DNA from 3 places in the Streptomyces venetus genome. Region 1 is predicted to be linked to each of the others. Evidence: riboswitches for the same ligand, from Rfam matches in the RefSeq annotation. Region 1 holds a riboswitch; each other region holds the start of a gene.

Region 1 (10,200 bases):
GTCGAACAGCAGTGGATCGACCTCGCCGAGCATCCGATCCCCGACTTCGAGGACCTGCGGCACGACAGCGACCACGTCCGCCCGACCGAGGGCAACCTCGCCCTCCTGCTGGACGCCACCCTCGCGGCCACGGACCTCGTGATCGCCTCGCCCCTGTACTGGTACTCCGTCTCCGCGCACACCAAGCGCTACCTCGACCACTGGTCGGGCTGGCTGCGCACGCCCGGCGTCGACTTCAAGGAGACCCTGGCCGGACGCACCCTCTGGGGCGTCACCGCGCTCGCGCACCGGGAGGAGGTGGTGGCCGACCCACTGGTCGGGACGCTCAACAACTCGGCGGCGTACCTGGGGATGCGGTTCGGCGGGGTGCTCTTCGGCAACGGCAGCAAGCCCGGTGACGTGCTGAACGACACCGAGGCGCTGACCCGCGCCAAGACGTTCTTCGCGCAGGAGGCGCCGCTCGCCCGGTACCTGTACGAGGAGTGAGGGCCAGGAGGGGCGAGGGCTAGGCGGTGATGTCCTTCGTCGTGAAGCGCGCCCAGGCGGCCGAGCCGAACACCGCCGCGTACAGGGCCTGGAGACCGAGGTTCTTGGCGAGGTCGTCCCAGTAGACCGGTTCGCGCATGAGGTCGGCGAAGGACAGCCAGTAGTGCGAGAAGAAGTACGGCTGGAGGGCGTGCAGCTGCGGGATCTGGTCGAGGATCTGGACCGTGATCAGCAGTCCCACCGTGGTCGCCATCGCCGCGATGCCGCTGTTGGTCAGCGTCGAGACGAACAGGCCGAGCGCCGCGACGCCGATCAGGGACGCGGCGACGACCAGGGCGATCAGCAGGGCCCTGCCCAGGCCTTCGGCGAAGCTGATGTGCGTGCCGGAGATGGTCGTCAGGTCGCCGAGCGGGAAGAGGAGTGCTCCCACCGTCAGTGCCGAGACGGCGACGACGAGGGTGGCGGCCAGACAGAACAGCACGACCGTCGCGTACTTGGTGAGCAGCAGGCGGCTGCGGCCCGCCGGGGAGACCAGCAGGTAGCGCAGTGTGCCGGCATTCGCCTCGCCGGCGATGGCGTCGCCCGCCACGACGCCGATGGCCATCGGCAGGAAGAACGGGAGGGTGGCCGCCAGGGCGGTGAAGACGAGGAACAGGCCGTTGTTGGTGATCTGGGAGATGAAGGCCGGACCTCCGCCGCCTCCTCCGCCGCCGGCTGACGAACCGTCGCCCGTCTCGATCTTGACGGCGATGCCGACCAGGACCGGCACGCCCGCCAGCACGGCCAGCAGCGCGAGGGTGCGCCAGCGGCGGAAGGTGGTGGTGAGCTCGTTGCGCAGCAGCCCGAAGGTCCACAGCGGACTCACCGGGCGTGCGGTCTCGGCGACGACTTCAGCCCGCGACATCGAATCCCTCCCCCGTCAGCGCGACGAACGCGTCCTCCAGCGAGGCCCGTTCGACCGTGAAGCCGCGTACCCGGACGCCCGCGGTGACCAGCGCGGTGTTCACGTCGGCGAGGTCGCGGTCCGGTGGTTCGCCGGTCACGCGGTCGTCGGTGACGACCAGGTCGCCGACGCCCTGCTCCTTCAGCACGCGGGCCGCCTCCGCCGGGTCCGGTGTGGTCACCACCAGCCGGCCGCGCGCCCCGGCGGCCAGCTCGGCGACCGGGCCCTGGGTGATCAGACGGCCCTGTGCCATCACGGCCGCGTGCGTGCAGACCTGCTCGATCTCGTCGAGCAGGTGGGAGGAGAGGAAGACGGTCGTGCCGTCCGAGGCCAGTTCCCGTACGAGGGTGCGGATCTCGCGCATGCCCTGCGGGTCGAGGCCGTTGGTCGGCTCGTCGAGCACGAGCAGCCGGCGCGGCTGGAGCAGCGCGGCGGCGAGGCCGAGGCGTTGTTTCATACCCAGCGAGTAGGCCTTGGCCTTCTTGCCCGCGGCGGCCGTCAGGCCCACCCGGTCCAGCGCCGCGGCCACCCGGGCACGCCGGGTGCGCGGGTCGGCGGCCGGGTCGGCGGAGTCGTACCGGACGAGGTTGTCGCGGCCGGAGAGGAAGCCGTACAGGGCCGGGCCCTCGATGAGGGCGCCGACGTGCGGCAGCACGGCGCGGGTGGCCCGGGGCATGGGCTGCCCGAGCACTCGTGCCGTGCCGGAGGTGGGCTCGATGAGGCCCATCAGCATGCGGATGGTGGTGGTCTTGCCGGAGCCGTTGGGCCCCAGGAAGCCGAAGACGCTGCCCGCCGGGACGGTCAGGTCGAGCCCGTCGACAGCGAGCTGCCCGCCGCGATAGCGCTTGGTGAGTCCCCGGGTGGCGATGACCGCCTCCCCGTTCCCGTCCCCGCCCCCGCTCCCCACTCCGCGCCGCCCCGGCCCGGAAGCCGGCCCCGGCGTGGCGACCGGCTCCGACACGAGCTCGGAACCGGACGCGGCTCCCGACTCGGCTCCCGACCCGGACGCCGCCCCGGAGCGGGACGTCGCCCCAGAGCCGGACGCGGGTTCCGAACCGGACGGGGGCCTCGACTCGCGTCCCGAACCCGAGCCCCGCTCGGACTCGGGCACACGCCCCGAACCCGAACCCCGCTCGGACTCGGGCACACGCCCCGAACCCGCATCCGGCGCAGACCCCGAGCCGGACACGGACCCCGAACCCACCACGACCCCCGAGCCGGACACGAACCCCGGCCCAACCGCGGGCCCCGGCCCCGACCCCCGCCCCGGGCCCGAGTCCGGCTCGGGCGTCCGATCCGGCCGGGGTTGCGGATCCGGCTCCGCGGCGGGCTGATGGGCCATCGGCTTCCTCGTTCTCTCGGTGTCCCGTGGCGTACGGGACCTACTTGCCGGCGTCGGCCGCCTTCACCAGCGCGTCCTTGGTGACCATGCCGACGTAGACCTTGCCGTCGTCGGTGATCAGGGCGTTGACGAGGCGGGTGGAGAAGACCGTGCCCGAGCCGAACTTGCCGGTGACCTTGTCGCCGAGCGAGTTCATGAAGCCGCCGAGGTCGCCGCCGGCCCCGCCGGAGGGCACGCCCTCGCCGCCGGTGTCGAGGACGGCTATGGCGTTCCAGCCCTCGCCGAGGGTCTTCACGCCGTCCAGACCGCCGGCGCCCTTGCCCAAGTCCTCCCCGGCCTTCGGGGCGTGCCGGGTGTGCTTGCGCGCCCCGGCCTCGGCGGAGGCCTTCTCCTCGATGGCCTTCTTCTCGATGGCCTTCTCCTCGGTGACCTTCGCACCCTTCGGCGGGGTGAAGTCGAAGGTCGACGCGGCCGGCCGGTCGAAGCTCACCTGGGTGAAGCCCGCGTCGACGACGGCGGCACCACCGCTCGCCGGAGTCAGCGTGAACTTCAGCGGCGTACCCGTCTTCGCGTCCACCGCCACGGTGACCGCGCCGACCGTGGAGCCGGACTGCTTCGGCTTGATGAGCAGCTTGTAGGCGTCCCGGCCGGCGACCTGGGCGGTGCCGTCCACCGTCACGGAGGTCGTGTCGTCGACGGCCTTCAGGGCCTCTTCGGCGAAGTCCTTCGGCGTGGCCGGCGGCTGCCCCTTCTCGTGCTCCGGGCTCTGCGCGGCGGTGCCGTGGTAGACCTCGTTCGACTTGCTGTCGTAGCCCCAGACGTCCTTGCCGTTGTGGACGAGGCTGTACTCGGCGGCGTTCTCCAGCAGCGACAGCTTCTGCTTGTCCGGGCCGTCGAGCGCGACGCGCAGGGTGTGCGTGCCGGAGGCGAGTTCCGTGAGCTTGGACGTCGGGTCGGCGGAGGAACCGCCCTCGTCCGGGCTGGCCGCACCGGACATCAGGCTGCTCTCCAGCCCGCCGAGGTCCGGCAGTCCGAGATCCGTGCTGATCTTCACCGTGCCGGACAGCTGCTGCACGTCCGACTTCGCGATCTTCTCGATGAGCTGCTGCGCCGTGATCTTCGGGAGGTCGGGATCGCCCGAGTCGGCGAGTGCGGGGACCAGGCCGATCGTCGCGGCCGCCACCCCCATCACCGTGACCGGGACGACGTAGCGCGCGGCTTTGCGCCGCCCGGAGCGCTGCTCGTCGCCCTCCCCGGCGGTCGTGTTCTCGTCGGATGCGTACGGTGCCATGTGTGCCCTACCTCCGTGGTCGGCGGCGGCTGTCCGTGTCGTCCACGCACTCGTCCCTGAGCCGCCATTCTCACCCGAACAGGTGAGGAGTGGTGTTCTTCCGTGGTCTCCATCTGACCAAATCGGCCGGGGAGATACGTCAGACCGCGGGCTCAACTCCACGTACTGCTGGGGTATGACACGGAGGGGCTGCCTCTCCCCCGACCCGTAAGGGACGGGGGCGGACCAGGACTACCCGGCGCGGTGCACCACGGCGTCGCTCAGCTCCACGAGAGCCGCCTTCGCGGCGCACTCCGGCAGGGGCGCCAGGGCCGAGCGGGCGTCCTGGGCGTAGCGGACGGTGTCCCGCCGGGCCTGTTCCAGCGCGGGGTGGGCCCGCAGCAGGCGCAGGGCCTCGGCGTGCCGGACGTCGTCGGTGAGGTCGGAGTCCAGCAGCTCGCACAGGGCGATGTCGTCCGCGAGCCCGAGCCGGGCCGCCCGCTCGCGCAGCCGCAGCACCGGCATCGTGGGGATGCCCTCGCGCAGATCGGTGCCGGGCGTCTTGCCGGACTCGTGGGAGTCGGAGGCGATGTCCAGGACGTCGTCCGCGAGCTGGAAGGCGACGCCGAGCCGCTCGCCGTACTGGGTCAGCACGTCCACGACCGTCTCGTCGGCGCCGGACATCATCGCGCCGAACCGGCACGACACGGCCACCAGCGAACCGGTCTTGCCGCCCAGCACGTCCAGATAGTGCTCGACGGGGTCGCGGCCGTCCTGCGGTCCGGCCGTCTCCAGGATCTGCCCGGTCACCAGCCGTTCGAACGCCTCGGCCTGCACGCGGACCGCCTCCGGGCCGAGGTCGGCCAGGGTGTGCGAGGCGCGGGCGAAGAGGAAGTCGCCGGTGAGGACCGCGACGGAGTTGCCCCAGCGGGTGTTGGCGCTCGCCACCCCGCGGCGCACCGTCGCCTCGTCCATCACGTCGTCGTGGTACAGCGTGGCGAGGTGGGTCAGCTCGACCACGACGGCCGACGGCACGATACCGGGCGCGTACGGGTCACCGAACTGGGCGGAGAGCATCACGAGCAGCGGACGGAACCGCTTGCCTCCGGCCCGCACCAGGTGCTGGGCGGCCTCCGTGATGAAGGGCACCTCACTCTTGGTGGCCTCGAACAAGCCTTCCTCGACAGCCGCCAACCCGGCCTGGACATCGGCTTCCAGAGCCTGGTCCCGCACGCTCAGCCCGAACGGCCCGACGTCGGTCACGAGGGGTCTCCTGTCTGCTGTGTCTGCCGGTGATTACGCGGATTGTCGATAGGTCGCTGCCCTCACTCGAGTCAGCGTATCCGGTCACGTTTCGATCACTGCCAGCGCCCATGGTTACAGGCCGGGTGGTATCCGATCACGAGCTCCATGTTTTCGATCAGGCCATAAGAACAGACATTTATCGACTTACCGGGAGGTAGCGAGATATACACGATTTGCCAGGTTGCGTAAGCGAATTCCCTTTGCTGGCATTTGCCGCACAGGCTCGTGATCAGTGAGTTCGGTCACGTCGTCCCTTTTTGACACCCCCTCCGACACCAACCCGTACCCCCTTTCGCCAAAAGCCAGTTGAGCCTTGGCTCCCGCAAAGGATCAAGTAGCCCAAACCCCCCAGACCAAGGTCAACCGGCGCGATATGTGACTCCGGTGCTTGTTCCCGGCATGTGCTCTCGCATACGTTCCCGGCTTGTCCGGCGGACCGCCGAATCCTGCCGCCGCCCGGACGCCCCACACACACCGACTCACTCACGCAGGGCAGGAGCGGGGGACCCAGGTAAGTCGCCGGTCCGCACAGCGGACCGGCTCGGGGTGAAGCCGCGTACGGCAGCACGACGCCGTACGCGGCCGGGCACCTCCCGGCCCGAACCCGACAGCTCACCTCGCAGGCGCCGGAGAGGAACATCGTCATGGCCCGACGAGGCAAGCACCGTCGCATCAGAACCAGCCCGCTCACCCGAGGCGTCGTAGCCGTCGGCACCGGCGGAGCGGCACTCACCCTTCCGCTCCTCGGCGCGACGCACGCGAGCGCCGCCGAGCCCCAGAGCGCCCCCGCCGCCGCACAGTCCGTGCGCCAGGCGGCCCAGCCCGCCAAGTCCCTCACCTACACCGTGGTCAAGGGCGACACGCTCTACCGCATCGCGGACAAGTACGACGTGTCGGGCGGCTGGAAGCAGCTCTACAAGGACAACCGCGCCGCCGTCGGCGACAGCCCGAAGCTGATCCACCCGGGCCTGAAGCTGAAGGTGAAGACGGCCAAGGCGGACGCCACCGAGAAGCAGGCGACCAAGTCCTCCGCCCCGGCCAAGCCGGCCACGAAGCCCGCCACGGGCGTCGCCCAGGCCACCCCGGCCTCCGCGAAGACGTACGCGAACAACCTCGACGGGTGGATCCGCGAGGCGCTGGACATCATGGCGCAGAAGGGGATCCCGGGCTCGTACGACGGCATCTACCGCAACATCATGCGTGAGTCGTCCGGCAACCCCCAGGCGATCAACAACTGGGACTCGAACGCCGTCGCGGGCACCCCGTCCAAGGGCCTGCTCCAGGTGATCGACCCGACGTTCGCCGCCTACCACGTGGCCGGCACCTCCTTCGACCCGTACGACCCGGTCGCCAACATCACGGCGGCCTGCAACTACGCGGCTGCCCGCTACGGCTCGATCGACAACGTCAACGGCCCGTACTGATCCGCGCCGCCCAGCAGTCGCTCGAGGACGACGGCGATGCCGTCGTCCTCGTTCGACAGCGTGACCTCGTCGGCCACGGCCTTGAGTTCGGGGTGGGCGTTGGCCATGGCGACGCCGTGGGCGGCCCAGTCGAACATCGGGATGTCGTTGGGCATGTCGCCGAAGGCGATGGTGTCCGCGGGCCGCAGTCCCAGGTGCTCGGCGGCCAGCGCCAGGCCCGTCGCCTTGGTGATGCCGCACGGCTGGAGTTCGACCGTGCCGGGCCCCGACATCGTCACCGTCGCCAGTGAGCCGACCACCGAGCGGGCCGTCGCCGCCAACTCGTCGTCCGACAGCGAGGGATGGCGCAGCAGCACCTTGCTGATCGGCTCGCACCACAGATCCTCCCGCCGCTCGACCCGTACGGCGGGCAGGGTCGGGTGCGGCATGAGATAGCCCGGCTCGATGAGCGTCAGCCCGTCGACCCCGTCCTGGTCGACCGCGGCGTACACCTCCCCCACCTCGGCCTCGATCTTGCCGAGGGCGGTCTCCGCCAGTTCCCGGTCCAGCGTGATGGACCACAGCAGCCGGTCCGCGCCGGCGTCGTACACCTGCGCGCCCTGGCCGCACACCGCGAGCCCCGTGCAGCCGAGGTCGTCGAGGAGCGGCCGCACTCTCGGCGCCGGCCGGCCCGTCACCACGAGGTGCTGGGCGCCGGCGTCCGCCACCCGCGCGAGCACGGCGAGAGACCGGTCCGAGAGGGTGTCGTCGCCGCGCAGCAGCGTCCCGTCCAGGTCGGTGGCGATGAGTGAATATGCGAGGGGTGCGGCCATGATCAGAGAATACGGACAGCGCGCCGGTTCGTTTCATCGCGTGGTGGACACCGATTGCCCGATTGAGGGCCCCTCTGCACCAGTTGGCAACAACATGGTCCGCTACCTACCCGTGAGGCCGTCCCGAGCGGTACCTTCCAAGTGTCCAGGGGGGACTTGATCGGGGGGTCAGGTTGAGCAGAGGGCGCATTCGTGTGGCCGGGGCCGGGGAGCTCGGCGAGGCGGAGAGGGAGCGCTGGCGAGCGCTGCGCGCGGCGTCGGAGGCACCGCGCAACCCTTTCATGGAACCGGAGTTCACCGAGGCCGTGGGCCGGGTGCGGCCACAGGCACGGGTCGCGGTGGTGTACGAGGGTGTGGAGCCGGCCGGCTTCCTGCCCTACGAGCGCGGGCGGTGGGGACAGGGCCGGGCGATCGGACTCGGCGTCTCGGACGCGCAGGGCGCGATCCTGCGGCCGGGGCTGGACCTGGAGACGGGCGAACTGCTGCGGGCCTGCTCGGTGTCCAGCTTCGCCTTCGACAACCTGGAGGCCGAGCAGCGGCTCTTCGTCCGGTACGCGGCGGAGGAGTACGCCACCTTCGTCATCGACGTGGAGAAGGGCTACGAGACCTACGAGTCGGTGCTGCGCGCGCAGTCGCCGAAGTTCCTGAAGACCACCCTGGCCAAGGAGCGCAGGCTGGGGCGGCAGGTCGGCGAGCCGCGGTTCGTGTTCGACGAGCGCGACCCGGCCGCGCTGCGCACGCTCATGGAGTGGAAGTCGGCGCAGTACCGCAGGACGGGCCGCCGGGACCGGTTCGCGCAGGAGTGGATCACCCGGCTCGTGGGCCGGCTGGCCGGGACCCGGGCGCCGGAGTGCAGCGGCACGCTGTCCGTGCTCTACGCGGGTGAGCGGCCCGTCGCCGCGCACTTCGGGCTGCGTTCGGCGTCGGTCCTGGCCTGCTGGTTCCCGGCCTACGACCCGGAGTTCTCGAAGTACTCACCGGGTCTGGTGCTGCATCTGCGCATGGCCGAGGCGGCGGCCGCCGAAGGCATCGGCATGCTCGACCTGGGGCGGGGCGCGGCCGAGTACAAGGACGCGCTGAAGACGGGCGAACTGCCCGTGTACGAGGGCGCGGTGACGCGTCCGGGGGCGGGCGCGGCGCTGCACTGGCTGAGCCGCGAGCCGGCGCGCCGTGCGCACAGCTTCGTGCGCGGCCGGCCGCGGCTCGCGGCGCTGGCGGCGCGGACCCTGAAGGGCGCGGCCCGGCTGCGCCGTACCTGACCCGAGTGAGGCCGTACCGACACGAGTGGGGGGGGGAGGGCGCATGGCTCGTTCGGCGCGTGCGCGGGAGGAAATACGCCGGTTCCTGGACATCGGGGCGGTGCAGGTCGCCGAGCTGGACCTCGATGGTCCGGAGGCGGTGCTCAGACCGGGCCCGGGGAGTCCGCCGGTGACGAGCGGAGAGGTGTTCTTGCTGGTCAGGCGAGGTGGTCGGCCCGTCGGCACGCTGCTCGGGCAGGTACCGGAGGGGGCGGACGCTCCGGCCGTGCTGGCGGAGCGTGCGCGAGTGGAGTTCGCGCCGGCGCCCGCGCCCGCGGAGTGCGCACCGGCCGTCGGTGACGAGCCCGGGGAGCCGCCGTACACGAGTGTCGTCGTGGCCACCCGGGAGCGGGCCGGGCAGCTGGCCCGCGCGCTGGACTCGCTGCTGGCGCAGGACCATCCGCGCTTCGAGATCGTCGTCGTCGACAACGCGCCGGTGACGGGTGAGACGCGGGAGCTCGTCGAGCGGAAGTACGCCGAGCGCGTGCGGTACGTGTGCGAGCCGGTGCCCGGACTGGCGGTCGCGCACAACGCGGGGCTGGCGGCCGTCCGGGGCGAGGTGGTCGCCTTCACCGACGACGACGTGGTCGCCGACCCGCGCTGGCTGACCGAGCTCACCGCGCCCTTCGCCGCCGACGCGGGGCTGGGCTGTGCCACCGGGCTGATCCTTCCCGCGCGGCTGACCACTCCGGCCCAGGTGCTGCTGGAGAGCCACGGCGGTTTCGCGAAAGGCTTCACTCCAAGGACGTACGACCCGGCGGACCCGCCGGTCGACGAGCCGCTGTTCCCGTTCACGGCCGGGCGGTTCGGCTCCGGCGCCAACATGGCCTTCCGGACGGCCGTCCTGCGGTCCGTCGGCGGTTTCGACCCGGCCACCGGGGCCGGGACGGCCGCCCGGGGCGGCGACGACCTCTACGGCTTCGTCCGCGTCCTGGCCCAAGGGCACCGGCTGCGCTACACGCCGTCCGCGCTGGTGTGGCACCACCACCGGGAGACCTGGCGGGACCTGGAGACCCAGGCGTACGGCTACGGCGCCGGGCTCACCGCCTACCTCACCGCGGTGCTCGTCAACCGCCCCGCCCTGCTGCCGGCGTTCCTCGCGCGGCTGCCCCGCGGCCTCGCCCACGCCCGCGCGCTGACCGCCGTGCGCGAGACGGAGGGGACGGGCGGCGGTGGCACGCCGGGCGACCACGACGCGCGCACGCATCCGTGGCCACGGCGGCTGTCGCGGTTGCAGCGCAGGGGGATGGTGTACGGGCCGGTCGGCTATCTGAAGGCGCGGCGGGCGCTGCGCACGGCTGTTCAGGGGGCGAGATGAGG
Region 2 (10,200 bases), on a different contig from region 1:
TCTCCTCGGTCTTCTCCGCCTTCTTCTCGGTGGTCTTCTCCTTCGGCGGAGCGGCCACCGGGGCCGGCTTGGCGGCCTCGTAGAACTCCTCGCGCGGGGTCTCCATCGCGCCGAGGGAGACGACCTCGCGCTTGAGGAACATGCCGAGCGTCCAGTCGGCGAAGACGCGGATCTTGCGGTTCCAGGTCGGCATCGCCAGGCCGTGGTAGCCACGGTGCATGTACCAGGCGAGACGGCCCTTGAGCTTGATCTTCATCTTGCCCATGACGATCATCGCGACGCCCTTGTGGAGGCCGAGACCGGCCACCGCGCCCTTGTTGGCGTGCGAGTAGTCCTTCTGCGGGAAGCCCCGCATGCCGGACAGGACGTTGTCGCCGAGGACGCGGGCCTGACGCAGCGCGTGCTGGGCGTTCGGCGGGCACCAGGCGTTCTCGTTGCCGGCCTTGCGGCCGACGAGGTCCGGCACCTGGGCGTTGTCGCCCGCGGCCCAGATGTAGTCGGTGCCCTGGACCTGGAGGGTCGTCGCGCAGTCGACGTGGCCGCGGGGCCCGAGGGGCAGGCCGTAGCGGGACAGGACCGGGTTGGGCTTGACGCCGGCGGTCCAGACGATCGTGTTGGAGTCGACCTCGAGGCCGTTCTTCAGCACCACGTGGCCGTCGACGCAGGAGTCCATGGAGGTGGACAGGTAGACCTCGACACCGCGGCCCTCGAGGTGCTCCTTGCCGTACTTGCCGAGCTTGGGACCCACCTCGGGGAGGATCTTGTCGGCGGCGTCGACGAGGATGAAGCGCATGTCCTCACGGGACACGTTCCTGTAGTACTTCGAGGCGTCCCGGGCCATGTCCTCGACCTCGCCGATGGTCTCCGCACCGGCGAACCCGCCGCCCACGAAGACGAACGTGAGGGCCTTGCGGCGGATCTCCTCGTCGGTCGTGGAGTCGGCCTTGTCGAGCTGCTCGAGGACGTGGTTGCGCAGGCCGATGGCCTCCTCGACGCCCTTCATGCCGATGCCCTGCTCGGCGAGGCCGGGGATCGGGAAGGTGCGGGAGACCGCGCCGAGCGCGACGACGAGGTAGTCGAAGGGCAGCTCGTACGCCTCGCCGACCAGCGGGGCGACGGTGGCGACCTTGCGGTCCTGGTCGATGGTGGTGACCCGGCCGGTGAGAACCTCCGCCTTGGGCAGCACGCGTCGCAGCGGGACGACGACGTGGCGCGGGGAGATGTTGCCGGCGGCGGCTTCCGGGAGGAAGGGCTGGTAGGTCATGTACGACCGGGGGTCGACGACCGTGACGGTCGCCTCGCCGTAACGCATCTTCTTGAGGATGCGCCGAGCTGCGTACAGGCCTACGTACCCACCGCCTACTACGAGGATCCTGGGACGCTCCGTGGTGCTCATGCCATCGAGTATCCACCCGCCTCAGGGGGGTGGCTCGTGCGCCCCTTCACAAGCTCCGACAAGGGGTGTGTTATCCTCCGCGACTCGCGTGATCCATGTCATGGTGACAACCGGGATCCTTTGTGCGTCCCGAGCCGTTGTCAATGCCGCGTGAGCTGCCTCTCTGGCTCGAAGAGGCCTCCGTGAGGTGCCGCCGGAGCCCGCTTCCCGACCCCCTCCGAAGCACCCCCATATCACGCTTCTGAACGCGTTCAAGGGCTGGTTGGGCCCCCAGGTGGGTCAACCGGACCCTTGTTGTCGCTCTGGAGGGCCGAATTCCTTGTGAAGAACTTCACGAACTTTCCCGACGAGCTGTCGCCGAGGGGCCCGTCCGAGCCCCCCGGAGACGCTCATCCGTGATCCATGCCTGCTCAGAAGCGGCCTACGCCAGCGACCAGCCGATGCCGTCGAGGATGTCGTGCTCGCTCACCACGACCTCCTCCGCGCCGATCCGCTCCATGATCGACAGGAGCACGAGGGCCCCCGCACCGATCACGTCGACCCGGCCCGGGTGCATGGAGGGCACGGCCGCGCGCTCGGCGTGCGTGGAGCGCAGCAGCCACTCGGTGATCTCGCGGACCTTCTCGTGGGAGACGCGGGAGTGGTGGATGACCTCCGAGTCGTACTCGGGCAGCTCCTGGGCGATCGCCGACACGGTCGTCACGGACCCGGCCAGGCCGACCAGCGTGCGGGCCTCGCGCAGCGGAACCGTCTCCTCGGCGAGGTCGAGGGCGGCCTCGATGTCCGCGCGCATGGCCGCGATCTGCTCCTCGGTGGGCGGGTCGCTCACCACCCCGTCCCGGACCAGGTGCCGCTCGGTCATGCGGACGCAGCCGACGTCCACCGAGCGCGCCGCGCGCACCCGGTCCTCGCCGACCACGAACTCGGTGGAGCCGCCGCCGATGTCCACGACGAGGTAGGGCTTCGCGAGGTGGTCGCGCCCGGCGAGCTCCTTGGTGGCGCCGATGAAGGAGAACTCGGCCTCCTGGTCCCCGGAGATCACCTCGGGCTCGACGCCCAGGATGTCCAGCACGCCGCGCACGAACTCGTCCCGGTTCTCGGCGTCCCGGGAGGCGGAGGTCGCCACGAACCGCAGCCGCTCCGCCCCGTGCTCCTTGATGATCCCGGCGTACTCGCGGCACGCCGCGAAGGTCCGCTGCAACGCCTCGGGAGCGAGCCGGCCGGTGCGGTCGACGCCCTGCCCGAGCCGCACGATCGTCATCCGGCGGTCCAGGTCGACCAGCTCACCGGTGGCCGGGTCGGCGTCCGCGACCAGCAGGCGGATCGAGTTCGTACCGCAGTCCACGGCGGCGACACGGGTCACTTGGCGTCCTCCTCGACGGCCGTCACACACGGGCCCTTGCGCCACCACTCCGGCAGCATCGCGATCGCCTCGTCCCCGAGGGGGTTCACCCCGGGGCCCGCGGCCAGCGAGTGCGCCACCAGCACGTGCAGGCACTTCACCCGGTCCGGCATGCCGCCCGCGCTGGGGAAGTTCTTCAGCTCCTCGATCTCGTCGCGGCGCCGGACGTAGTCCTCGTGGGCCGCCCGGTAGGCCGCCGCCAGCTCCGGGTCCGCGGCCAGCCGTTCGGTCATCTCCTTCATCACGCCGTTCGCCTCCAGCGTGCCGATCGCCGAGGCGGCGCGCGGGCACGTCAGGTAGTACAGCGTGGGGAACGGCGTGCCGTCCGGCAGCCGCGGTGCCGTCTCGACGACGTCGGGCTGCCCGCACGGGCACCGGTGCGCGATCGCGCGCAGACCGCGCGGGGGCCGACCGAGCTGCTGCTTGAAGGCCTCGACGTCCGCGTCGGTGGGCTCGGTGCGCGGGGTGGTCGGCGGGGGCGTTTCCATGACTGTGTTCTGACTGTCTTTCTCTGATCGCCGGCTGGGGGTTCAGGTCACTGACCGGAGGCGTCGGACTTGTCGACGCCGTCCCAGACGTTGAGGTACCAGGGGCGGTCGGCCGCCCCGAGGTCGGTGCGCGACTGCTTCGCCGCGTGCGGGTCGACGACGATGAATCCCGTCTCCCCCGGCATCACGTAGTGCAACCGCTGCCGGATCTGCTGCTCGGCATACGCGTCGTCCTGCCAGCGCGCCTTCTGGTCGCGCAGCCGTTCGACGCGCTGCCGCGCCTGCTGCTGTTCCTTCTGGAGGTCGTCGATCTCGGCGCCCTGCGAGACGTACTCGCGCATCGGGTAGGCGAGCGCCACGATCAGCGAGCACATCACCAGGGCGAGCAGCGCGGCCCGGCCGGTCAGCCGGGAGCGGCGGGCCTGGCGCCGGGTCTGGGAGCGGTAGACCCGGGCCGCGGTCTGCTCTCCGAGCAGCCGGATCCTGGTCGCGGTGGAGAACCGGTCCCGGTCCTTCACGGCCATGTCTGCCCGCCTCCCGCTCACGTCCGATGCGCGTACGTCCCCGCACACGGTACGGGACCGAGTACGGGGACGTACGTACGACGCTTCCTCGCGGGGCCGTGCCTCAGCCCTCGCCGTGCCTACTGGCCGGCGGAGCGGAACCGCGGGAACGCGCTGCGCCCGGCGTACACCGCGGCGTCGTCGAGGATCTCCTCGATGCGCAGCAGCTGGTTGTACTTGGCGACACGCTCGGAGCGGGCCGGGGCGCCGGTCTTGATCTGGCCGCAGTTGGTGGCGACGGCCAGGTCGGCGATGGTGACGTCCTCGGTCTCGCCGGAGCGGTGGGACATCATGCACTTGAAGCCGTTGCGCTGGGCCAGCTCGACGGCGTCCAGGGTCTCGGTGAGCGAACCGATCTGGTTGACCTTGACCAGGAGCGCGTTCGCGGCGTTCTCCTCGATGCCGCGGGCGAGGCGCTCGGGGTTGGTGACGAACAGGTCGTCGCCGACGAGCTGGACCTTGTCACCGAGCTTGTCGGTGATGGTCTTCCAGCCCTCCCAGTCGTCCTCGAACAGCGGGTCCTCGATGGAGACGAGCGGGTACGCGTCGACGAGCTCGGCGTAGTACTCGGTCATCTCGGCGGCGGAGCGGGTCTTGCCCTCGAAGGTGTAGGAGCCGTCCTTGTAGAACTCGGACGCGGCCACGTCGAGGGCGAGGGCGATCTGCTCGCCGGGGGTGTAGCCGGCTTCGTTGATCGCCTCGAGGATGAGGTCGAGGGCCTCGCGGTTGGAGCCGAGGTTCGGGGCGAAGCCGCCCTCGTCGCCGAGGCCGGTGGCCAGGCCCTTGCTCTTCAGGACCTTCTTCAGCGTGTGGTAGACCTCGGCGCCCCAGCGCAGGGCCTCGGAGAACGACTCCGCGCCGATCGGGGCGATCATGAACTCCTGGATGTCCACGTTGGAGTCGGCGTGCGAGCCGCCGTTCAGGATGTTCATCATCGGCACCGGCAGCAGGTGCGCGTTCGGACCGCCCAGGTAGCGGAAGAGCGGCAGGTCGCTGGCCTCGGAGGCGGCGTGGGCGACGGCGAGGGAGACGCCGAGGATGGCGTTGGCGCCGAGGGAGCCCTTGTTGTCGGTGGCGTCCAGGTCGAACATCGCCTGGTCGATCAGGCGCTGCTCGGTGGCGTCGTAACCGACGAGCTCCGGGCCGATCTGCTCGATGACCGCGAGGACGGCCTTCTCCACACCCTTGCCGAGGTAGCGGTTCGAGTCGCCGTCGCGGAGCTCGATGGCCTCGAAGGCGCCCGTGGAGGCGCCGGACGGGACGGCGGCACGACCGGTGCTGCCGTCGTCGAGGCCGACCTCGACCTCGACCGTGGGGTTGCCTCGGGAGTCCAGGATTTCCCGGGCTACGACGACGTCGATGGACGGCACGAGCATCTCCTTCTTGATGTGACGCGGTTACGCGGGCCGCTCGGGCCCAGCGAGGTGCGGGCCGGTGGCTCGCGACATGAGCCTAACCGGCTCGCGGCGATCGGCCACCGGGTCGCCCACCCCATGGACAGAACCGAGAGTAAATTGTTTCCGAACGGAACAAAGCCGGGGCGCAAAGGCCGGCGGAAAAAACCCCGCCCCGGCGCGTACGGGGGAGGACGCACCGGGGCGGGGAGCCCGTGGGGACGGGGGCCGCCCGAGGTGGGCGGGGGCCGCTGCTTACTTCAGGTGCAGCTGCTGGCCCGTGTAGATGAGGTTGGCGTCGTCGATGATGTCCTTGTTCAGCTGGTAGAGCTTCTCCCAGCCGCCCTGGACCTTCTTCTCCTCGGCGATGGAGCTGAGGGTGTCGCCCTTGACGACCTTGTACTCGCCGTCACCCTTCTTGACCTTCTTGCCGGTCGGGGTGGTGACGGTCTTCTTGGCGGCCGGGCGCTCGTCGGAGCGGGAGGCCGGCTGCTGCTGGGTCTCGCGGGACTCGGTGCTCTGCTGCTGGCTCTGCTGCGAGGAGCTGCCGGAGTCGCTCGAGGAGCCGCCGCCGGTGGAGGCGCCCGACAGGCCCTTGCCGCAGACCGGCCAGGCGCCCTTGCCCTGGCTCGCCAGGACCTTCTCGGCGACCTGGATCTGCTGGTCCTTGCTGGCCTGGTCGGCGGTCGAGGCGTACTGGGTGCCGCCGTACGCGGACCAGGTGGAGGCGGAGAACTGCAGACCGCCGTAGTAGCCGTTGCCGGTGTTGATGGACCAGTTGCCGCCGGACTCGCACTGGGCGACGGTGTCCCACTCGGAGGTGGTGGCGGCGGAGGCGGTGCCGGTCGCCATCAGCGGGGCGGCGACGGCGGCGCCGGTGACACCGGCGACGGCGATGGCACGGCTGGCCTTGGACGGACGGCGGTGCTTGCCCTTGCTGGAAAACAGCATGGAGAGATCCCCTCACCGACGCCTGCGAGGTGAGCTGTCGGGTTCGGGCCGGTTGAGTTGCCCGGCCGCGCCCCTCCCGGGACACGGCTTCACCCCTAGCCCTTCCGGCACAAGTGGCCGGTCGGGCACCTACCTTGGGTCCCCCGCTCCTGCCTACGGCGCTTGACGCGACGACTGTTCCCGTACGGCCGCTGGCAGGATTCGGCGTTGCGGCAGCCGGGGCTCGTGGTGACGAGCGGTCACGACGTTAGGCACGGGATCCGCGGAATTTCAAAGACGATCAAGGCTTCTGAGATCTATCTCTCACGGACCCCAAACGGGACATTCGCCGCGAACCATGACGCGAACTCGTGGGGTTACGGGGTGACTTCCGCCCCCGTTTCCGCACTGCCCGAACAGCTACTTCTCGTCCGCTTCGCCCTCCACCGCGAGCTTCTCACCGGGACGGATGAGGTTCGGGTCGTCGCCGACGGCCTTCTTGTTGCCGTCGTAGAGCTCGTGCCATCCGCCGCTGATGTCAAGGGAGTCGGCGATGGACCAGAGGCTGTCGCCGACACCCACGATGTAGGCGCCTTCGGAGGCGTCACGGGAACTCTCGGCGCCGCGCGAGGCGTGACGGCCCGTGGACTCGTCCGCACGGCCGCTGTCGGACGTCGAGGTTTCGTCGGCGCTGGGGCCGCGGTGCCTGCCGGAGCCCGTGTCGGCCGGCGCCGAGGAGTCGCCGCCCTGCTTGGAGTCGGACGTGTCACGCTCGGGGGTGGCCGACGGAGAGCTGCCGGGCTGCTGCTTCTGCGACGACTCCCCGGATTCACCCGAATTGCCGGACTTGCCGGTCTCGTCCTTCGAGTCCGACGACGTGTCGGGCGACGACGACGGGGAAGAGGAGGGGTCGTCGGAGGGGGAGGAACCGAGCGAGTCGAGCAGACCGGGCGAGTCCGTCGAACCGGAGGAGTCGGAGGAGGAGTCGGAGGAGTCCGATCCCTTGCCCTGCTCCAGGCCGGAGAGCAGCCCGCAGGTACGCCAGGCGCCGACTCCCTGGTCGGCGAGGATTCTCTCGGCCACGGCTATCTGCTGGGAGCGGCTGGCCAGGTCGGCGCTCGCCGCGTAGTCGAGGCCACCGTTGTTCTCCCAGTCCTCCTGGGAGATCGCGAGGCCGCCGTAGTAGCCGTTGCCGCTGTTCTGGCTCCAGGCGCCGCCGGTCTCACAGTCCGCGACCCGGTCCCAGGTCGTGCCGTCGGCCGCGCTGGCGCCGGAGGCTCCGAGGAGCGGGATCGCGATGGCGGAGCCGGTCACTCCGGCCGCGAGGAGGAGAGCCGGAGCCTGGCGGGGGCGACGGTGCCGACCGTTCCCGGAGAGCATACGGAGACCTTTCGCGAGGGAAGCAGTGACCGGCGCGGCGCAGGTGACCCTGGCGCGCTGATGGGTGAACGTATCGGCAGACGATCACTTGTCACAAGTTCATGCCGCGTAGATCACGTGAAGATCACAGTGCTGATGTTTCGTCACTCTTGGCCGGCGCGAACTCCACCGGCAGCGTGCGCAGCCCGCGCATGATGAGGCCGCCGCGCCATCTCAGCTCGGCCGGATCCACCGCGAGCCGCAGGTCGGGGAGGCGGGTGAGGAGGGTGGCGAGCGCGGTCTGGCCCTCCAGCCGGGCGAGCGGGGCGCCGAGGCAGTAGTGGATGCCGTGGCCGTAGCCGAGGTGCTGGTTGTCGCGGCGGGAGAGATCGAGCACATCCGGGTCCGTGAACCGCTCCGGGTCCCGGTCGGCGGCGGCAAGGACCACGAGGACCGGGTCGCCTGCCGCGATGCGCTGCCCGCCGATGGTGAGCGGCTCGGTGGCGAAGCGCCAGGTGGCGAGCTCGACGGGACCGTCGTAGCGCAGCAGTTCCTCGACGCCGGTCTCCAGGAGCGCGGTGTCGTGGGCGGCCAGGGACCGCTGGAGCCGCTCGCGCTGCTCGGGGTGGGTGAGCAGGGCGTAGGTGCCGTTGCCGATGAGGTTGACGGTCGTCTCGAAACCGGCGAACAGCAGGATGAAGGCCATGGCCGCGGCCTCGTTCTCGGTGAGGTGCTCACCGTGGTCGGAGGCGCGGATGAGCCCGGAGATGAGGTCCTCGCCCGGGGCGGGTTCCGCGGGCAGCGCCTCCCGCTTGCGGTGGATCAGATCGGCGAGGTAGCCGCGCATCTTCTTCACGGACCGCGCCACCCCGCCCCGGGGCCCGCCCTGGTGACGGATCATCATGCCCGCCCAGTCGCGGAAGTCGTCCTGGTCCTCGCGAGGGACGCCGAGCAGGTCGCAGATGGCGTAGATGGGGAGCGGAAACGCGAACTCGTGGATGAGGTCGGCGGACCCCTTCTGCGCGAACCCGTCGATGAGACGGTCGGTCAGCTCCTGCACCCGTGGCGCGAACTCGGCGACCCGGCGGGGTGTGAACGCCTTGGACACCAGCCGCCGCAGCCGGGTGTGGTCCGGCGGGTCGATGTTCAGCAGATGCGTCATCAGCTCGGCCTTGCGCTCGCCGGGGATTCCGGTCTTGCCCTTGGCGTGCGCGGGCTCGGCGTGGTGCGCCGGGTTCTTGGAGAGACGGTGGTCGGCGAGGGTCTGCTTGGCGTCGGCGTACCGCGTGACCAGCCAGGCCTCCACACCGCTGGGAAGCCGCGTCCTGTGGACGGGGCTGTGCTCGCGGAGCCAGGCGTAGGCGGGGTAGGGGTCGCTCGCGAACTCCCAGGTGAAGAGGTCGGGAGCGGCGGGAGTGCTGGGCTGGGGCTGGTCGGTCACTCCTCGACGGTATCCGGCGTGCCGCGGGCCCCCTGCCCGCCCCGGGGCCTGCTCAGCCCTCGGCCTCCCGTATGGCGTCCCGGTACGCGCGGGCCGCCGCCCTCAGGGCCGCCTCCGGGTCCACGCCCTCCGACTCCGCGCGGACCGCCAGGGCCAGCAGCTCGTAGCCGATGCCCTCGACGGGCGGGAGCGGTATGTCCAGGTGCGCGGTGCGGGCGCGGGACGCCAGCTTGGCGGCGAGCGCCAGGCCGGGCTGGCCCAGGGGGATGCCCTCGGTGACCGAGGTGCGCTGCTTCTCGACCGCCTTGGTGCGCAGCCAGTGCGCCTTGACCTCCTCGGGCGTGGTGGCCGTCGCGTCACCGAAGACGTGCGGGTGGCGGTGGATCAGCTTGGCGACGATGCCGGCGGCCACGTCGTCGATGGAGAAGGCGTCCTCCCCGTCCTCCGGGCGGCCCTCCTCCGCGATCCGGGCGTGGAAGACGACCTGGAGGAGGACGTCACCGAGCTCCTCGCGCAGCTCGTCGCGGTCGCCCTCCTCGATCGCCTCGACGAGTTCGTACGCCTCCTCGATGCCGTACTTGGCGAGGCCCTTGTGGGTCTGCTGGGACGACCACGGGCACTCGGCGCGGATGCGGTCCATGACCTGGACGAGGTCGAGGAGGCGGGCGCCGGGCAGGTCGTAGGAGGCGGGGAGCAGTTCCAGCTCGGGCATGGCGACGCGTCCGCCGCCGGCGAGGCGGGCCAGGCCGTCCGTCAGGGCGGGCTCGCCCTCGCCCGTCGCCACCACGACCACCGTGCGGCCCCCGGCGCAGGCGCCGACCAGTTCCTCGGCGGTCGGGGACGCCTCGTCCACCGCTATGCCGGCCTCGCGCAGGTAGGGCAGCTGCGGATGGGCGCCGTCCGCGCACAGCACCCGGTCGGCCGCGTGCAGGGCCTGCCAGGCGGGCCAGGACAGCAGGCCGGGGGCGACGCGGTGGCTGGTGGTGAGCAGGACGATGCGGCCCGGGGCGGAGTCGGTCGCCTGGTCGGGGCCAGGGGCCTGGGCGGGGCCCGGGGTGGCTTCGGGGCTGTTGGCGTTCACGGTTCGAAACTAACCCACGCCGCCGACAGCGCCGGAAGTTATCCACAGGCCCCCGCGGTCGTACCGCTACATGCTCTGCTGCGTCTGGGCCGCCGTCACGTCCCGGACCCACGGTGTCTTGGCGTCGGCGCGGCTGCTCTTCTGGA
Region 3 (10,200 bases), 200 kb from region 1:
GCGGAGTCGAGACGCAGAAGCCGCCGTCGCTGGTCTCCACGGAGACCTCGCCGGACGGCCGCCGCAGACTCGTCGCCCGCAGACCGGACAAGGGCCAGATGGTGGCCCTGCTCCTCATGGTCGTCGTGGCCATGGTCTTCGTGGGCAACGTCAATCTCAGCGGCGGGGCCCGGGCCTACCTCTGGCCGGCCGTGCTCGTCGGCGCGGGCGTCGCCCTGGTCTGGCGGCAGGCGGACAACGCCCGCCGGGCCCGCTGGGTCGAGGTCGGCCGCCGCCGTCGCACGGTCACGCTGCTGCGCGCCGTGGGCGGGGTGCTGCTGGTGACGGCCGGTGTCTCCGGCATCTTCGTCCTGCAGGGCTCCGCCGCGCACCTCGGCTCCGTCCTCCAGGCGGCGCTCGCGGTCCTCGTGGGGATAACGCTCCTCGCCGGGCCGTATCTGGTGCGCATGACGCAGGACCTCTCCGAGGAGCGCCTGATGCGTATCCGCGCCCAGGAGCGGGCGGAGGTCGCCGCCCATGTGCACGACTCCGTGCTGCACACCCTCACGCTGATCCAGCGCAACGCGGAGAACGCGAACGAGGTGCGCCGCCTCGCCCGCGCCCAGGAACGCGATCTGCGCACCTGGCTCTACAAACCCGAGGGCACCGGCAAGGACGAGGCCGACGAGCCCACCACCCTCGCCGACGCCGTGCGGCGCAACGCGGCCGAGGTGGAGGACAAGCACGGCGTGCCCATCGAGGTCGTGGTCGTGGGCGACTGCCCGCTCGACGAGGGGATCGGCGCACAGATGCAGGCCGCGCGGGAAGCGATGGTGAACGCCGCCAAGTACGGTGGCGAGGGCGGCGCCGTACAGGTCTACGCCGAGGTCGAGGGGAGGACGGTCTTCGTGTCCGTACGGGATCGCGGCCCCGGCTTCGACCTCGACTCGATACCCGCCGACCGGATGGGTGTCAGAGAATCGATCATCGGCCGCATGGAGCGCAACGGCGGTACGGCGCGGCTTCGCGCGGTACCGGACGGCGGCACGGAGGTCGAGCTGGAGATGGAGAGGGCGGAGAAGACGTCATGAGCGACCCGACCGAGGCGAACGGTACGGCGGGACCGGCGGAGGCGGCCGGGCCCGCGGACGCGGGCGGCGGCACGGGCGGGCGTCGCGTGCGCGTGGTCCTCGTGGACGACCACCGGATGTTCCGTACGGGCGTCCAGGCCGAGATCGGGCAGACCGAGCAGACGGGAGTCGAGGTCGTCGGCGAAGCCGCGGACGTCGACCAGGCGGTCACGGTCATCACGGCGACCCGGCCCGAGGTGGTCCTCCTCGACGTGCACCTGCCCGGTGGCGGCGGGGTCGAAGTGCTGCGCCGCTGTGCCCCGTTGATGGCCGACACCGAGCAGCCGGTCCGTTTTCTCGCCCTGTCCGTGTCGGACGCGGCGGAGGACGTGATCGGCGTGATCCGCGGCGGGGCCCGCGGATACGTCACCAAGACGATCACCGGGACGGATCTCGTCGACTCCGTCTTCCGGGTGCAGGAGGGCGACGCGGTCTTCTCCCCGCGGCTGGCCGGGTTCGTCCTCGACGCCTTCGCCTCCACGGACGCGCCGCCGGTCGACGAGGACCTGGACCGCCTCACCCAGCGCGAGCGGGAGGTGCTGCGGCTCATCGCCCGGGGCTACGCGTACAAGGAGATCGCCAAGCAGCTGTTCATCTCGGTGAAGACGGTCGAGTCGCATGTCTCGGCGGTCCTGCGCAAGCTTCAGCTCTCCAACCGGCACGAGCTGACGAGGTGGGCGACGGCGCGACGGCTGGTGTGACCTGACCCGGTCACACCACCCGGGTGGCGCCCACGAACGGCATCTCGTCGAGCGGCGCGACCCGTACCGGGGCGGAGGGGTTCGGGGCGTGGATCATCCGGCCGTTGCCCACGTAGATGCCGACGTGGCTGATGCCGGCGTAGTAGAAGACCAGGTCACCGGGGAGCAGTTCGGAGCGGGAGACGCGGCGGCCGGCGTCGATCTGGGAGTACGTGGTGCGGGGCAGCGAGACGCCCGCGGAGCGGTAGGCGGCCTGGACGAGGCCTGAGCAGTCGAAGGCGTTCGGGCCGGTCGCTCCCCAGACGTAGGGGCTGCCGAGCTTCTGGTAGGCGTAGGACACGGCGGCGGCAGCACGGGAGTTGGGCGCCTGGGACGCGGCTGAGCCAGGGGCCGCGAGGATGTCGCGGAGGTCCGTCGACGCACGTGAGGCACGGCCCGTGCCCGGCGCCTCACCGATCCTGGAACGTTCCTGCGCGCTGAGCCGGGACAGCAGCTGCCGTGCGGAGCCCAGCTTGGCGCTGATCGTCTTCTTGTGCCGTTTCAGCTCCTGCTGCCGCGACTTCAGCGAGGTCAGCTCGATATGGGCGGCCCCGCGCAACTGCTCGATCTCGCGGAGCTGCCGGCGTACGCGCGAGACGGCGGCCTTCTGCCGGTTGCCGGTCCGCTCGACGAACTCGGCGTTCTCGAGATACCGGTCGGGATCGTCGGACAGGGCGAGCCGCAGCGCGGGGTCGAGGCCGCCTTCGCGGTACTGCGCGGCGGCGACGGAACCCAGGGCCTCGCGGGCCGTGTTGAGCCGGTCCTCCTTGCGGGCCGCCCGGTCCTGGAGGTCCCGCAGCCGCTGCCCGGCCGCCTCGGCCCTCTCCTTCGCGCCGTTGTACTTCTCGGTGGCGACCTCCGCCTCCCGGTACAGCCCGTCCACCCGGGACTTGACCTGACCGGGGGTGAGCTCCGGTTCGGCGTGTCCGGTGCCGTCGAAGGCCGTCGCGGTCGCCGCGCCGGCGAGGGCGATCGTGGCGGCCGTACGGGCCGTGTTGCCGCTCGCGGAGCGCTGGCGGGGCTTGCGGTGCGCTGCCACCTGGAGGCCACGTCCTTTCCTCGACCGCCGGTGGGTGCGTGCGGCCGCCTGGGGGAGCGGACGGGCGGCCTGCGCGTCCGGCGACGGCCCGCACAGGGGAAGCGGACCGCCGCCGGACCTTCTCGGCGGTGGTGCCCGACTGCCGCCCCTGGCCCGGGCGGCGGTGGGGAGCCGGTCACCTGGAGGAGGACGCTAAACCTCACCGCTGCGGGCCGGTGGCGGGTGCGCGGAAGTGTCCCGAGAGGACCGGCGGTGACCGTATGTGGTCGTGATCTCGCCCTGGCACCGTCGAATTAACTCAGCGTGATGACCGATGCGCCGAAAACGCGGGCGGAGGACGGCGGCCGGGTGCTATAGGGCGCATATATGCAGGAGACGGGCCGGTGTCGGGCGGCTCCGGGGCCCCTCATTAGGCTCCGGCCTCATGGACATACTCATCCACCTCGTCGTCGGCCTCCACATCATCGGCATCGCGTCGCTCCTGGGCGGTTTCCTCACCCAGATGAAGGCGATGGGCGAGGGCACCGCCCGCTACACCCCCGCGATGCTGCACGGCGCGCTGACGATGCTGGTCACCGGGGTGATCCTGGTCGGCCTCAACCAGGCCGACGACCAGTCCGTGAACAATGTGAAGATCGGCGTGAAGCTGGCCCTGCTGATCGTGATCCTCGGTCTGGTCTACGTGAAACGGGACGACGAGAAGGTGGACAAGGGCCTGTTCGGCCTGGTCGGGGCTCTGACGGCGGCGAACGTCTTCATCGCCGTGCTCTGGACCTGACCCCGCCGGGCTCCTCGCCGGCCCGGGCCGAGGCGACCGTCCAGGCGGCGCACCCGAGCCACGCCGCCACCGCGATCCACAGCAGTGCCTCCCCGAGGCCGTCCAGCCACGGGACGTCGAGGGCGGCGGCGACGGCGAGGGTGGCCGTCGCCGACGCGGCCGCGCCGAACACGGTCGCCCAGCGCCGCACGTCGTAGCGGTGCCGGGGCCACACGAGTTCGGCGACGAGCAGGGCGACGCAGCAGGTCAGTGTGAGCACGAGCAGCGTGACGGCCGTCGTGCGCAGGACGCTCCGGTTCTCGTCGTTCCACAGATACAGGCGTGCGCTGTCAGCGCTGAGGAGTTTCGCCCCGGCGAGGGCCGAGACGGCGAGCGCGCCGCAGGCCAGCCAATGGTCCCCGGCCCCCCTGGCCACCTGCCGGGGGTCGGAACGGGGCAGGGCGAGGCCGCACAGCAGCAGCCCCAGCCAGAAGACCACCAGGGCCGCCTGTGCGAGCCAGGCCGCCGACACGGCCGCGGCGAGCGTGGCGGCGAGCACGGCGAGCCCCTGGGTGACCACACAGCGCAGGAACGCGGGCCCGCCCCGCTCCTTGTCCTCCACCACGAGCAGTGTGGCCCAGAGGAGCGCGCTGACCGCCAGCAGCGCTTCGGCGAGCGCCTGCCGGCCGGCCGCGGAGAAGCCGGTGCCGAGGACGGCGGTCGCCGCCAGGGTGGTGACCGCGGCGGGCGTCTCCGTCCGCCAGGTCGTCCGCCGGAGGACATCCGCGACCGACACCAGCCAGGCCCCGCAGGCCAGGAGAAGGGTGATACGGGAGAGGACCTCGTACCCCGCCGAGTCGAGACCGACCGACAACGTGCCGGTCGCCAGCGCATACATCGCCCACAAGGTGGCGAAGGGGGAGGGGCCGGACATAGCGCCGATGCTAGAGAGCGCCGCGCGTGTTATGAGAGGGGCACGCGCGCGTGCCCCTCAAAAACGTAGGAGACCTCTCGGACCAGGACCTCGGGCGGGGGCCTCTCAGGCCGGTCGCACCACGCTGTGGATCGCCGACTCGCCGTCGTAGTAGATCGACTCCTCGCGCACGTAGGCGCCGGGCTTCGGGGCGTGGATCATCATGCCGTTGCCGATGTAGATGCCGACGTGGGTGACGTCGTCGTAGAAGAAGACCAGGTCACCGGGTTGCGCCTGGGAGAGGGAGACCGTGGTGCCGGCGTTGACCTGGTCGTAGGTCGTGCGCGGCAGGGTGACGCCCGCGGCCTTCCAGGCGGCCTGGGTGAGGCCGGAGCAGTCGTAGGAGTCGGGGCCGATGGCGCCCCACACGTACGGCTTGCCGATCTGGGCCCGGGCGAAGGCGAGCGCCTTGTCGGCCTTGGAGCTGTACGAGGAGTCCACCGGGGCCGAGGAGGAGGACGAGCCCGAGGACGACGAGGAACCGCTCTCCTGCTGCTGGGCAGCGGCCTCCTCCCGCGCCTTCTGCTGCGCCGCCTGCTGCCGGGCCAGTTCTTCGGCCTTGCGGGCGGCCTCTTCCTGTTTCTTCTTCTCGATCGCCGCGAGCCGCGCCTTCTCCTCGGCCGTCAGCTTCGACAGCAGCTCGCGGGCGTCGGCCAGCTTCCGCTGGACGGTGGACTTGGCCGTCTTCAGGTCGCCCTGCGACTCGGTGAGCGTCTCGAGGCTCTCGGTGGCCTCCCGGCGCTTCTTCATCGTCTCGGACTGCTGGGTGACGAAGTCGTCGACCGCCACCTTCTGGCGGCCGGTCATCCGGTCCATCAGCTGGGTCTGGTCGAAGTAGTCCTGCGGCGTGTCCGCCAGCAGGAACGTCGCCGTGTCCGGGGCGGAGGCGCCGGTGCGGTACTGGGCGGCGGCGAAGGAACCCAGCTCCTCACGGGCCTCGTTGAGCTTCTGGGTGCGCTGGGCGACGTCGTCGAGGAGGTTGTCGACGCGCTTGCGCTGCTTCGCGGTCTTCTCCTTGGCCGCGTTGTACTTGTCGGTCGCCGACTCGGCCTGGCGGTACAGGTCGTCGACCTTCTTCTCGACTTCTTCCAGGCTGGGCTTGTCGTCGGCCGTGGGGGCGGCGTTGGCCGACTGGGACAGCAGGGCCACGGAGGTGAGGGCCGCCGTCGCTAGGGCGGGGGTCCGTATGCCTGCTACGCGCGTACCGGAGGGACGCGACTTGCGGTGCGACGCCAAGGGAGGCGACTCCTTCCATGCTCCGCCTACCGGGTTAGCTGTCGGGTTCGGGCGGGTGGTTCGGAAGGGTTGCCCTACGGCCATCTCCGGGAAGGGAGTCGGGCCGATTCACCCCAAGGTCTCGGTGGGTCCCCGGCTCCGGCTGCCGCTACGGCACACCGGACTCGGCGGAGGCCGCGCGGCCCGGCGACGTTCGCCGGTGGGGGTCGTGCGGCCTGCCCGCACGGTAGCCAACTCGTGTGGCCCTTGTGAAGGTTGATGGGTGATATGCCCGATACATTTTCGTGACCTTATCCCGGAGCGTTGCTGAAAGTGATCGACTGGTGGGGATTGATCGTGAATCGTCAGGAATTATGTCGATCGTCGCGGGCCGTGATCGACCGGCCCTGAAGGGTGACGAGGGGGTCGTTTCGGCGATGTTCTCAGGGCGGCGGCGGGCTGTCAGTGGGGCGCCCTAGACTCGTAGAGCGATGAGCAGCCTCTTTGACGACAGCTTCCTGGCGGACCTCCAGGCCCAGCGGGGCCCCGCGGACGAGCCCCCGCCGCCGCCCGAGGACGATCACGTACCGGAGCAGGTTCCGGACGATCTGTTCGGCGGGAAGTTCGACGTGCCGCCGGACCGGGACACCCACTACCGGGACGGCGCCCCGCGCCCGGTGGTGGACACCGCCGCCCTCTTGGAGGGGCTGAACGACAACCAGCGCGCCGCCGTCGTCCACTCCGGCTCCCCGCTGCTCATCGTGGCCGGTGCCGGCTCCGGCAAGACCCGCGTGCTCACGCACCGCATCGCCCACCTGCTCGCCGAGCGGGACGTCCACCCGGGCCAGATCCTCGCGATCACCTTCACCAACAAGGCCGCGGGCGAGATGAAGGAACGCGTCGAGCAGCTCGTCGGCCCGCGCGCGAACGCCATGTGGGTGATGACCTTCCACAGCGCGTGCGTGCGCATCCTGCGGCGGGAGAGCAAGAAGCTCGGCTTCACCTCCTCCTTCTCGATCTACGACGCCGCCGACTCCAAGCGCCTGATGGCCCTGGTCTGCCGCGATCTGGACCTCGACCCCAAGCGCTTCCCGCCGAAGTCGTTCAGCGCGAAGATCAGCAACCTGAAGAACGAGCTGATCGACGAGGAGGACTTCGCGGCGCAGGCGAGCGACGGCTTCGAGAAGACCCTCGCCCAGGCCTACGCGATGTACCAGTCGCGACTGCGCGAGGCCAACGCCCTCGACTTCGACGACCTGATCATGACGACGGTCAACCTGCTGCGCGCCTTCCCGGACGTCGCCGAGCACTACCGCCGCCGCTTCCGGCACGTGCTGGTGGACGAGTACCAGGACACCAACCACGCCCAGTACGCCCTGGTCCGCGAGCTGGTCGGCACCTCCGAGCACCCGGTCGACGTGCCGCCCGAGGCCGAGGTCCCGCCCGCCGAGCTGTGCGTGGTGGGTGACGCCGACCAGTCGATCTACGCCTTCCGCGGGGCGACGATCCGCAACATCCTCCAGTTCGAGGAGGACTACCCGGACGCGACGACGATCCTGCTCGAGCAGAACTACCGCTCCACGCAGACCATCCTCAGCGCCGCCAACGCGGTCATCGAGCGCAACGAGTCCCGCCGCCCCAAGAACCTGTGGACCAACGCGGGCACCGGCGCGCAGATCACCGGGTACGTCGCCGACACCGAGCACGACGAGGCGCAGTTCGTCGCCGAGGAGATAGACCGCCTGACCGACGCGGGCGAGGCGAAGGCGGGCGACGTCGCCGTCTTCTACCGCACCAACGCCCAGTCCCGTGTCTTCGAGGAGATCTTCATCCGCGTCGGCCTGCCCTACAAGGTCGTCGGCGGTGTCCGCTTCTACGAGCGCAAGGAGGTCCGGGACGTCCTGGCCTACCTGCGCGTGCTGGCCAACCCGGAGGACTCGGTGCCGCTGCGCCGGATCCTCAACGTCCCCAAGAGGGGCATCGGCGACCGCGCCGAGGCGATGATCGACGCCCTCTCCCAGCGCGAGAAGATCAGCTTCCCGCAGGCCCTGAAGCGCGTCGACGAGGCGTACGGCATGGCCGCGCGCTCCACCAACGCGGTCAGGCGGTTCAACGCGCTGATGGAGGACCTCCGTACGATCGTCGAGTCCGGCGCCGGACCCGCCACCGTGCTGGAGGCCGTGCTGGAACGCACCGGGTACCTCGCCGAGTTGCAGGCCTCCACCGACCCGCAGGACGAGACCCGGATCGAGAACCTCCAGGAGCTCGCCGCCGTCGCCATGGAGTTCGAGCAGGAGCGCGGCGAAGACGAGCAGGGCACCCTCGCCGACTTCCTCGAGCAGGTCGCCCTGGTCGCCGACTCCGACCAGATCCCGGACGAGGAGGACGGCGACGGGGTCATCACGCTGATGACCCTGCACACCGCCAAGGGCCTGGAGTTCCCGGTCGTCTTCCTCACCGGCATGGAGGACGGCGTCTTCCCGCACATGCGCGCCCTCGGCCAGACCAAGGAGCTGGAGGAGGAGCGCCGCCTGGCCTACGTCGGCATCACACGCGCACGGGAACGGCTGTACCTGACGCGGTCGACGATGCGCAGCGCCTGGGGTCAGCCGTCGTACAACCCGCCCTCCCGGTTCCTGGAGGAGATTCCCCCGACTCACCTGGAGTGGAAGCGGACGGGAGCGACCGCGCCCGCGTCCTCCGGACCCGTCTCGGCGGTGGCGGCCTCGCTGTCGTCGTCCCGCTCGCGTTCGTCGGCGTCGGGCGCCTCCGGTTTCGCCACGCGCCGGACCTCCGAGAAGCCGGTCGTGGCGCTGGCGGCCGGGGACCGTGTCACGCACGACCAGTTCGGGCTCGGGACCGTCGTCGCGGTCAAGGGCACGGGCGCGAACGCGGAGGCGACGATCGACTTCGGGGACACCAAGCCGAAGCGGCTGCTGCTGCGGTACGCACCGGTGGAGAAGCTCTAGCCCGGTCGGATGCCGGCCCCCGCTCGCACGCGCGGCGGGGGCTGCTGAGACGTTACGTCGGGTCGACGCCGTGGCTGCGCAGCCACGGGAGCGGGTCGATCGGCGAGCCGCCGGCCGGGCGCACCTCGAAGTGCAGGTGAGGACCGGTCGAGTTGCCGGAGTTGCCGGACCGGGCGATCGGATCGCCGGCCTTCACGGACGTGCCGGAGGGGACCGTGTAGGTGGAGAGGTGGCAGTACCACGTCTCCGTGCCGTCCTTCCCGGTCAGGATCAGCATGTTGCCGTACGCGCTGTTCCACTGGGTGCGGACGGTGCCGTCGGTCGCGGCCATCACGGTCGTGCCGTACGAGACGGGGAAGTCGATGCCGGTGTGCAGGGACATCCAGTTGATGCCGGCCTGGCCGTACTGGGCGCTGAGTCCGTGGCGGGCGACCGGCATGGCGAACTTCGGGCGCAGCCGCTCCTTGCGGGCCGCCTCCTCCGCCGCCCGCTTCCGCTCGGCCGCCTGCTGGGCCTTGAGGTCGATGCGTTCCTGCGTGCGGCTGGCCCGGTCGGCGAAGTCGTCGGCGCCGGCGGAGAGGCTCTGCAACTGGGTGTCGAGCTTGTTGTTGGCGGCGGCCGGTTTGACCGGCTGCGCGTCCGCCGCGGTCGTGTGCGCCTCCGCGGCACTGTCGTCGGTGAGGCTGCCGACGGAGGCCGCGGCGATCCCCGCGACACCCATCACGCACGCGGAGGGCACCGCGATCGTCAACAGCGCCGAGCGCTTGGGGGGCGTACGGCGGCGGGAACGGGACGCGGCACGTGAGGCCGCCCGTGAGCCCGGGGGCGGAGCGTCCTCCTCCTGGCCGTCCAGGAGTGGGGCCACGGTGGGCAGTTCACCGGTGGTCGCCGGATCACCGCCGTCCGCGGCGGGGTCGAGATGGAGGGCACCGGTGGATTCGTCGTAGCCGACCTGCTCGAACGTCGCGGTCTCGAGCTGGTCGAAGGCTTCGCCGTGCTGCTCGTACGCCTCGGGGGCCGCCGCGGCCGTGCCGTCGGAGTTCCACTGGGTGGCGTCGTAGGCGCCGGTGTCGAAGGACTGCGTGCCCCAGTCCCACTGCTGGGTCTGGTCGGCCGGGTTGCCGGACTGGTCGGGCTGGTGCCAGGCGCCGGTGTCCCACTGCCCGGTCGCGTCCGGGGAGGTGGCCTGCGGCGGGATGACCGGGAGCGGCTGCCCGGTCGTCCAGCTCGTCGTGTCGTACACGCCGGTGTCGTAGGCGGCGGCGTGGTGCTGGGCCGCGTACGCGTCGTAGTGCACGTTCTCGTGGGTGCCGGTGGGCCAGTGGCCGGTGCCGTACGTGCCCGTGTGGTGGCCGCTGTCCGGCAGATCGCCGAAGAGGGGGTCGGTGGCGAAGGTCG

Evidence for each region. Region 1 has a riboswitch for cyclic di-AMP ahead of ABEA82_RS08970 (transglycosylase SLT domain-containing protein). Riboswitches for the same ligand answer to the same signal wherever they lie in the genome.
Region 2: it holds a riboswitch for cyclic di-AMP, as region 1 does, so the genes downstream of both, ABEA82_RS17520 (transglycosylase family protein) here and ABEA82_RS08970 (transglycosylase SLT domain-containing protein) in region 1, are expected to answer to the same signal.
Region 3: it holds a riboswitch for cyclic di-AMP, as region 1 does, so the genes downstream of both, ABEA82_RS07960 (C40 family peptidase) here and ABEA82_RS08970 (transglycosylase SLT domain-containing protein) in region 1, are expected to answer to the same signal.

The regions. Positions count from the first base shown of each region.
Region 1 is NZ_BAABET010000002.1:874,201-884,400, forward strand. Features, by position in the region: gene ABEA82_RS08945 (flavodoxin family protein) at 1-486, shown strand, start outside; gene ABEA82_RS08950 (ABC transporter permease) at 506-1,390, opposite strand; gene ABEA82_RS08955 (ABC transporter ATP-binding protein) at 1,377-2,390, opposite strand; gene ABEA82_RS08960 (LolA family protein) at 2,812-4,062, opposite strand; gene ABEA82_RS08965 (polyprenyl synthetase family protein) at 4,294-5,304, opposite strand; cyclic di-AMP (ydaO/yuaA leader) riboswitch at 5,809-5,987, shown strand; gene ABEA82_RS08970 (transglycosylase SLT domain-containing protein) at 5,991-6,770, shown strand; gene ABEA82_RS08975 (HAD family hydrolase) at 6,734-7,582, opposite strand; gene ABEA82_RS08980 (GNAT family N-acetyltransferase) at 7,777-8,841, shown strand; gene ABEA82_RS08985 (glycosyltransferase family 2 protein) at 8,885-10,198, shown strand.
Region 2 is NZ_BAABET010000005.1:90,196-100,395, forward strand. Features, by position in the region: gene ABEA82_RS17495 (NAD(P)/FAD-dependent oxidoreductase) at 1-1,396, opposite strand, end outside; gene ABEA82_RS17500 (Ppx/GppA phosphatase family protein) at 1,818-2,759, opposite strand; gene ABEA82_RS17505 (DUF501 domain-containing protein) at 2,756-3,286, opposite strand; gene ABEA82_RS17510 (FtsB family cell division protein) at 3,334-3,810, opposite strand; gene eno (phosphopyruvate hydratase) at 3,930-5,219, opposite strand; gene ABEA82_RS17520 (transglycosylase family protein) at 5,499-6,194, opposite strand; cyclic di-AMP (ydaO/yuaA leader) riboswitch at 6,199-6,365, opposite strand; gene ABEA82_RS17525 (LysM peptidoglycan-binding domain-containing protein) at 6,594-7,553, opposite strand; gene ABEA82_RS17530 (cytochrome P450 family protein) at 7,678-8,973, opposite strand; gene ABEA82_RS17535 (nucleoside triphosphate pyrophosphohydrolase) at 9,026-10,054, opposite strand; gene ABEA82_RS17540 (SurA N-terminal domain-containing protein) at 10,121-10,200, opposite strand, start outside.
Region 3 is NZ_BAABET010000002.1:673,620-683,819, reverse strand. Features, by position in the region: gene ABEA82_RS07985 (ATP-binding protein) at 1-1,070, shown strand, start outside; gene ABEA82_RS07980 (LuxR C-terminal-related transcriptional regulator) at 1,067-1,810, shown strand; gene ABEA82_RS07975 (C40 family peptidase) at 1,821-2,888, opposite strand; gene ABEA82_RS07970 (hypothetical protein) at 3,313-3,666, shown strand; gene ABEA82_RS07965 (SLAC1 family transporter) at 3,644-4,579, opposite strand; gene ABEA82_RS07960 (C40 family peptidase) at 4,685-5,854, opposite strand; cyclic di-AMP (ydaO/yuaA leader) riboswitch at 5,863-6,034, opposite strand; gene pcrA (DNA helicase PcrA) at 6,325-8,802, shown strand; gene ABEA82_RS07950 (M23 family metallopeptidase) at 8,855-10,200, opposite strand, start outside.